Regions from separate parts of the Blastococcus saxobsidens DD2 genome, predicted to be linked through region 3. Evidence: predicted binding sites of a transcription regulator. Region 3 holds the regulator's gene; each other region holds the start of a gene.

Region 1 (2,263 bases), 2.0 Mb from region 3:
GCCGCGCGGCCCGAGGACGCCCATTACGTGTACCGGCGCACCGGCCTGCCCTGCCGGATCTGCGGCACGGAGATCCGCACCCAGGTCATGGTCGGGCGCAACCTCTACTGGTGCCCGGTCTGCCAGGCCACCTGAGCAGCCGGACGTCGCACCGGAGCCGGGAGTACCGTCGATGGGAATGAGATCTGCCCTGGGATCCGTCGTCGTCACGACCAGCGCCGTGGTCGCGCTGCTCGGTGCACCGGCGACCGCGGGCGCCGCCGAGACCGGCACCCGACCGGAGGCAGGCAGCGAGCAGTCGAGCCAGACGGAGCGCGCGGAGCGAGCGCTCCCCACGGAGCGGGACACCCGATCGTCACGCGCCGAGGCCGAGCAGGACGACGCCGAGCAGGCCGACGCCGACCAGGCCGAGACCGAGCAGGCCGAGACCGAGGCCGACCAGGCCGAGACCGAGGCCGACCAGGACGAGGCCGAGGCAGAGACCGACGCCGACCAGGCCGAGGCCGACCGGACCCGGTCCGGCACCTCCCTCGGCTACGACGTCTCTCATCCGCAGTGCGGCACCGACCTCCCCGACGACCGGGCCTTCGCGATCGTGGGCGTCAACGGCGGGCTCTCCACCCGGGCCAACCCCTGCCTGTCCCACCAGCTGGCCTGGGCGCACGGATCCTCCGGCCGGGTGGACGACCAGCCCGCCGCACAGCTGTACCTGAACACCGCGAACCCGGGCCAGGTGCTCGACCTGGTCACCACGTGGCCCACCGACGGGGACACCCCGTACGGCGACTGCGACGGCGGCAACTCCCTGGCCTGCTCGTGGCAGTACGGGTGGGAGCGGGCGGAGAACAGTGCCCTCTCCTTCGTGCGGCCGGCCGCGCGGTCGGCGCGGGTGGACAGCCAGCCCTCGCGGTACACCTGGTGGCTCGACGTCGAGACGATGAACACCTGGCAGATCGGCTCCGACGACGCCCGCGACCGCAACCGCGCCACGCTCGAGGGCATGGCCGCCTACCTGCTGTCCGAGGATGCCGAGGTCGGCGTCTACTCGACCGGCTACCAGTGGGGCCGGATCGTCGGCGAGGTACCCAGGTACAGCAACCTGGCCGGCCTCGACAGCTGGCTGGCCGGCGCCGACGATCTCGAGGACGCCCGGGACACCTGCGACGACGACCCGCTGGTGCCCGGCGGCACGGTGACGCTGGTCCAGTACGTCGAGGACGACCTGGACCACAACCACGCCTGCCGCTGACACCCCCGGTCAGACCCGGGATCCGCGAGTGAGTGGCGGTCGGACGCGCGACGATCGTGCTGGCCACCCACCACTATCGCGACCCATTTCTGTCAGTGGCCGAACATATGATCGAACACATGGAGCAGGAGCCCACTGTCGCGGCCGGCACATCCGGCACATCCGGTGCACCCGTGGCCGGCTGGGCGTCGGGGCCGTTGGGCGCGGTGCAGGCGGCCGATCGGGAGATCGCCCGGCAGACGGCGGTGCGAGCGCGGGCGGTGGCGGAGTTCGCGGCGTCCCGGCCGGCGTCGGTGGACCGGCAGCCGGGTGAGCCGGGTGCCATGAGCGCCGAGCGGCGGGCGGCCCGGCCGCAGGTGCTCGCCGATGTCAGCGAGTGGGCGGCGCAGGAGCTCGCCGTCGCGCTGTCGCTCTCCACCGAGGCTGCGGAACAGCTGCTGACGCGGTCGTTGACACTCGTGCACCGGCTGCCCGGCACCCTGGCCGCGCTGGAGGCGGGCGTGCTGCACGTCGGGCACCTGTGGACGATGCTGGAACGGGTCGCGCCCATCACCGACGACGCCGTGCGCGCACGGACGGAGAAGGCCCTGCTGGACTGGGCCGCGGATCGGGTCACGACCCCCGCCCAGCTCGCTGCCAAGGCCCGCCGGCTGGGCCTGGCCCGTCAGGACGCCGAGCGGCTGCTCCAGGCCCTGCGCGAGCGCGGCGTCTCCGTCCGGCCCGACCGTCGGGACGGGATGGCGGTGGTCGAGTCGCTGCTGAGCGTGCCCGAGGCGCAGGCGGTGGTCGACGTGCTGGGCCGGTACGCCGACGCCCTCGACGACCCCGAGGACCGCCGCACCCGGGGGCAGAAGATGGCCGACGTGCTGCTCGACCTGGTGCTGCGCCCGGGTGAGAGCCGGCTGCCGCCGGTACAGGCGCAGCTCACCGTCGTGGCCGGGGTGCGGACCCTGGCCGGTGGCGAGGAACCCGGCGAGATCGGCGGTGAGCCGGTGCCGGCCGAGATGGTCCGGG
Region 2 (2,263 bases), 1.4 Mb from region 3:
GACGCCGCCGTCCGGGCGCACCCGGGCCGCGCCGAACAGCAGCTCGGGCACCCGGCGGGCGGTGAGGCCCAGGCCGGTGCCACGATCGAAGAGCGCCCAGCGACGGTCGCCGACGGTGCCGAGGACACCCATCTGCGCCTCGGTCAGCCGCTCACCCTGCAGCGACTTCACCGGGTACCGCCACAGCTCGATGACCTGCACGTCAGGCCGCCGGGTTCCAGGCCAGGGACCAGCTGCCGGTCCACTCCTGGCCCGGTTCGAGGACCAGCAGGTCGGCGCCGTCGGCGAGCGCGTTCGGCGGGCAGGTCATCGGTTCGACAGCGAGGCTGCGCCGCCACTGGCCGGCCGGCAGGGTGTCGCCGGTGTAGATCTGCAGCCACGGCCACGCGGCGTCGACCGAGATCACCAGCTCGCCGGCGCTGCCGCTGAGCCGGACGTTCGCCCAGCCCTCGGCGTCGCGGGCGAGGTCGGTGAGCGGGGTGTCCAGCGCCCGGTCGCCGATCCGGCCCACCGCGCCGTCGAAGGGCCGGCGCTCCCCCGTCGGCATCCCGCCGTCGAGGACCAGCTCGGTGCGGGCGGGCAGCGCCAGCTCGGCGTCGCCGATACCGCCGTCGGCCGTCGCGCCGACGGAGAGGTAGGGGTGGAAACCGGCGCCGAAGGGCGCCGGCCGGTCGCCGGCGTTCCGCACCCGAAGGGTGCTGGTCAGCCGGTCGTCGCTCAGCACGTGGTCGACCGCGGCGGCGAGCCGGAACGGGTAGCCCGCGTGCGGCTCGATCGTCGTCCCGACCGTGACGGACCGGTCCGCTTCCGCCAGTACCGACCATGGCTGCCAGGCCACCAGCCCGTGGATGGCGTGCGGCTCCACCGGTGACTGGACCTCCAGCTGGAACTCCTCGCCCTCCCACGACCACCGGCCGTGCCGGAGGCGGTTGGGCCAGGGCACCAGGACAGCGCCGCGCCAGCCGGGGGCGACGGTGCCGGGGGCGTAGCCGTCCAGGACCTCCCAGTTCCCGACCGCGAGCCGGCGCAGCGTCCCGCCGCGGAGGTCCACGGCCAGCCGCGCGTCGCCGGCGGTCAGCTCGACGTCACTGGGCGTGGTGGCGGGCCAGGGGGCGGACGACGGTGGCATGGCGCCACTCCACCACACCCGGGGCACCGGCTCACGTCCTGGTCGTAGCACGTATCCCCCTGGCCGACCGGATCGGCTGTGCATACCGCAGATCCGTCCACAGGGCCGTTGACCTGCGGTTTCTGTCATCGCCGGCGCCTATGGTGCGTACAGGTGCTCGATCGGATGTGGGGAAGGAGGCGGTCGGCGGTGTCGTCCTGGCGGTCGGTGCTCGACCAGCTCGCCGCGCTCGATCCCGCCGACTTCGACCGGTGAGCGTCCGCGCCGGCCCGGCGCCACCGGGACCGGGATGACGTCGGAGGACCATGCAGGGGGCCGGGCGGAACGACGCCCGCCCGGTCCCCCGCATGCCCGGATCGCGGCCCGTCAGGGGTGGTAGGTCACCTGCTCCGCGAACTCCACGACCTGCTCCTGCGTGAACGCATCGGGCACCTGGAGGGTGAAGGTGGTGCCGTCCTCGAACTGCCCCTGGAGGTACCAGCCGCGGTCCCTCGGCCCGCTGTCGACCCGCACCAGCGCCGCCGGCCGGCCCTGCACCGTCACGTCGAGCTGCGGACCCACGGGGCCCATGAGGTTCTCCCGCACCTGCTCCAGCGGGGGAACGTCCTCGGGCAGCGGCACGTGCACCGTGACCGTCTGCTGCTCGTAGGCATCGTTGACCAGGGTGAGGACGCGGCCCATCTTGAAGAACTGCACCGACCAGCCGGCCGGGGCGAGTTCGGCGGTGAGCGTGGCCCGCTGCGGCCGGTCGACCAAGGACTCGGCGACGGCCACCAGCTCCGAGGTCCGGCTGTACCGGCCCTCCCCCGACATCACCACCCACTGGTCCTCCGCTCGTTCCCAGACGAGTTCGGCGAACCGCTCGCGCTCGCAGACGGTCAGGCCGTCCTCGCAGTACAGCTCGCGCACCCCCCGGACGAGGTCGGCCGCCACCCCGTCGACCGTCACCTCGTCACGTCCGCTGACGTCGACGTGCGCGTAGGCGTCCTCCAGCCAGTCGGGCTCGTCCTCGTGGATCCCCACGGTGAACCTGTCGTCGCCGTCCGCCGAGTCGTACTCCGCGAAGCCGGCGGACTCGCCGTCACCGCTGAACCCCGGCGCCATCCCGGCGGGAGCCGGATCGAGCGACAGTGG
Region 3 (2,263 bases):
TCCAGGCCGTTGAGCAGCTGGATCCCGTCGATCACCTCGCGAACGTCCCGCTCCCCTGCCACTCCGCTCGCGATGGACCAGAGCGTGTCGCCCGGCTCGACGATGACGCTGCTGGTGCCCATGAGCTCCAGGCGCTCTGCGTCGTCACTCAGCAGCGCACCGGCGGCTGCGGCGATCCCCGTGACCACGAGGAGCAGCAGGACCACCACCAGGCGCCGGCCCCGTGCGGTCAACCGCAGCGGCGGGGCCTGCGGGCCGGCCGTCCGGCGCGGCACCGGTCGGACCGCCTCGGGGTCCGGCGACAAGGCGACCGAGCGACGTCGCGGCGCCGGCGGGACCGCGTACGCGGCGGGTACCGGCGGCAGCGCCCGGAGATGCCGCGCGGAGGGCGCCGCGCCGGCGACCCGGCCCTCCACCCCCACCTCGCCGCCATGCGCCAACAGTGCACGAGTGCTCGCCATCGCTGTCCACCTCTCGCCGGCCGACGCCCGTCGACCCGAACACACGTTCGATTCGAACGTCTGTCCGATGTGTACCGGATGCCACCGACAGATGCGACGCGACACGACGATCTTCGAACACCTGTTTGAACTGTCCGGCGATCGGCGTTACGGTTCCTCCGACGACCAGGGCTGAGCAGCTGCACGGGCAGCCGGCGAGGAGGAGACGTGACGGACTCGAGTGGGACGTCCGGCGGCCGACGTGGCACCGCGGGCACCACACCGGACCCGGCCGGCGATTCGGCGTCGGTGCGCACCTTCCCCGACCGGAGCGCCGACGGCGACGGCCTGACCCAGCGGCAACGCCGGGTGCTGGAGGTGATCCGCGACTCCATCGAGCGTCGCGGCTACCCGCCGTCCGTCCGGGAGATCGGTGAGGCCGTCGGCCTCTCCTCCGCCTCGTCGGTCGCCCACCAGCTGTCGGTCCTGCAGAAGAAGGGCTGGCTGCGCCGCGACCCCAACCGGCCCCGGGCCCTCGACGTGCGTCTTCCCGGCGAGGCCGGCCGCAGCGCGACCGCGGTCGTCGAGCCGCCGGCGCTCGGGGACGGCGACCGGGCGTCGGCGCCCGCGTACGTGCCGCTGGTCGGGCGGATCGCGGCCGGTGGCCCGGTCCTCGCCGAGCAAGCGGTGGAAGACGTCTTCCCCCTCCCGCGCGAGCTCGTCGGCGAGGGCACGGTCTTCATGCTCAAGGTGGCCGGTGACTCGATGGTCGAGGCAGCCATCTGCGACGGCGACTGGGTCGTGGTGCGTCAGCAGCCCACGGCGGAGAACGGTGAGATCGTGGCCGCCATGATCGACGGCGAGGCGACGGTCAAGACGTACAAGCGCCGGGACGGGCACGTGTGGCTGCTGCCGCACAACTCCGCCTACGAGCCCATCCCGGGCGATGAGGCGACGATCCTCGGCCGGGTGGTCAGCGTCCTCCGCCGGGTCTGATCCCGGAACGGCCGACGGCGGGTCCGTCCTCCGGAGAGGTCGGACCCGCCGTTGACGTCCGAGGATCGATCAGCGCCGGTTGTAGTCGCCGTCCCGCTTCTCGAAGAAGGCCCGGAGCGCCTCCTGGTGGTCCTCGGTACGGAACATCTCCAGGAACCGCTTGGTCTGCAGCGCCTGTCCCTGGGCGAAGTCCATCTCGAAGGCCCCCGTCACCGCCTCCTTCGTGACCTCGACCGACAGCGGGGCACGCGTGGCGATGCGCTGCGCCTTCGCCAGCGCGGCAGGCATCAGATCGGCCGGCTCGTGGACCTCGGTCACCAGTCCCCAGTTGAGCGCCTGCTGGGCGGTGTAGCGGGCGCCGGTCAGCAGGATCTCCTTGGCCGGGCCGAGCCCGATCACGCGGGGCAGGCGCCAGAAGCTGACGATGAGACCGACGTTCACGCCGGCGGCCACGAAGAACGCGTCCGTGGACGCGATGCGGATGTCGCAGCAGAGGGAGAACTCCAGCCCCCCGCCGATCGTCGCCCCGTTGATGGCCGCGATGACCGGCGCGCGGAAGTGCTGGACTCCGTTGAGCACCCGGCTGAACTCGGCGAGGTAGTCGGTCAGCTGCTCGTCGCTCATGGACTGGTCCTCGCCCAGGTGCGCTCCCGCGGTGAAGGCGCGGCCCTCACCGGTGATCACCAGGCACCGGACGTTCTCGTCGGCGTCCAGGATGTCCAGCGCCTTCATGAAGGACCGCCGGCTCTCCCAGCTGAAGGTGTTGGAGGGAGGGCTGTCCAGCGTGAGGACGGCGATGTGCGGGGTCTCGTAGCGCAGGTGGACGC

What was found. The regulator LexA, encoded in region 3, represses DNA repair genes until DNA is damaged. The targets are predictions, from matches to a motif close to TCGAACANNTGTTCGA.
Region 1: a site for LexA is predicted at 1,349-1,364, ahead of BLASA_RS03115 (HNH endonuclease signature motif containing protein). Genes of this name have one in related genera too.
Region 2: a site for LexA is predicted at 1,275-1,290, ahead of BLASA_RS00240 (aldose 1-epimerase family protein). Genes of this name have one in related genera too.

The regions. Positions count from the first base shown of each region.
Region 1 covers NC_016943.1:663,742-666,004, reverse strand. The annotation lists gene BLASA_RS03125 (Fpg/Nei family DNA glycosylase) at 1-135, shown strand, start outside; gene BLASA_RS03120 (hypothetical protein) at 179-1,249, shown strand; gene BLASA_RS03115 (HNH endonuclease signature motif containing protein) at 1,369-2,263, shown strand, end outside.
Region 2 covers NC_016943.1:57,136-59,398, reverse strand. The annotation lists gene BLASA_RS00245 (MOSC domain-containing protein) at 1-201, opposite strand, end outside; gene BLASA_RS00240 (aldose 1-epimerase family protein) at 203-1,129, opposite strand; gene BLASA_RS23155 (hypothetical protein) at 1,496-2,263, opposite strand, start outside.
Region 3 covers NC_016943.1:3,535,354-3,537,616, forward strand. The annotation lists gene BLASA_RS16720 (LysM peptidoglycan-binding domain-containing protein) at 1-461, opposite strand, end outside; gene lexA (transcriptional repressor LexA) at 669-1,436, shown strand; gene BLASA_RS16730 (enoyl-CoA hydratase/isomerase family protein) at 1,506-2,263, opposite strand, start outside.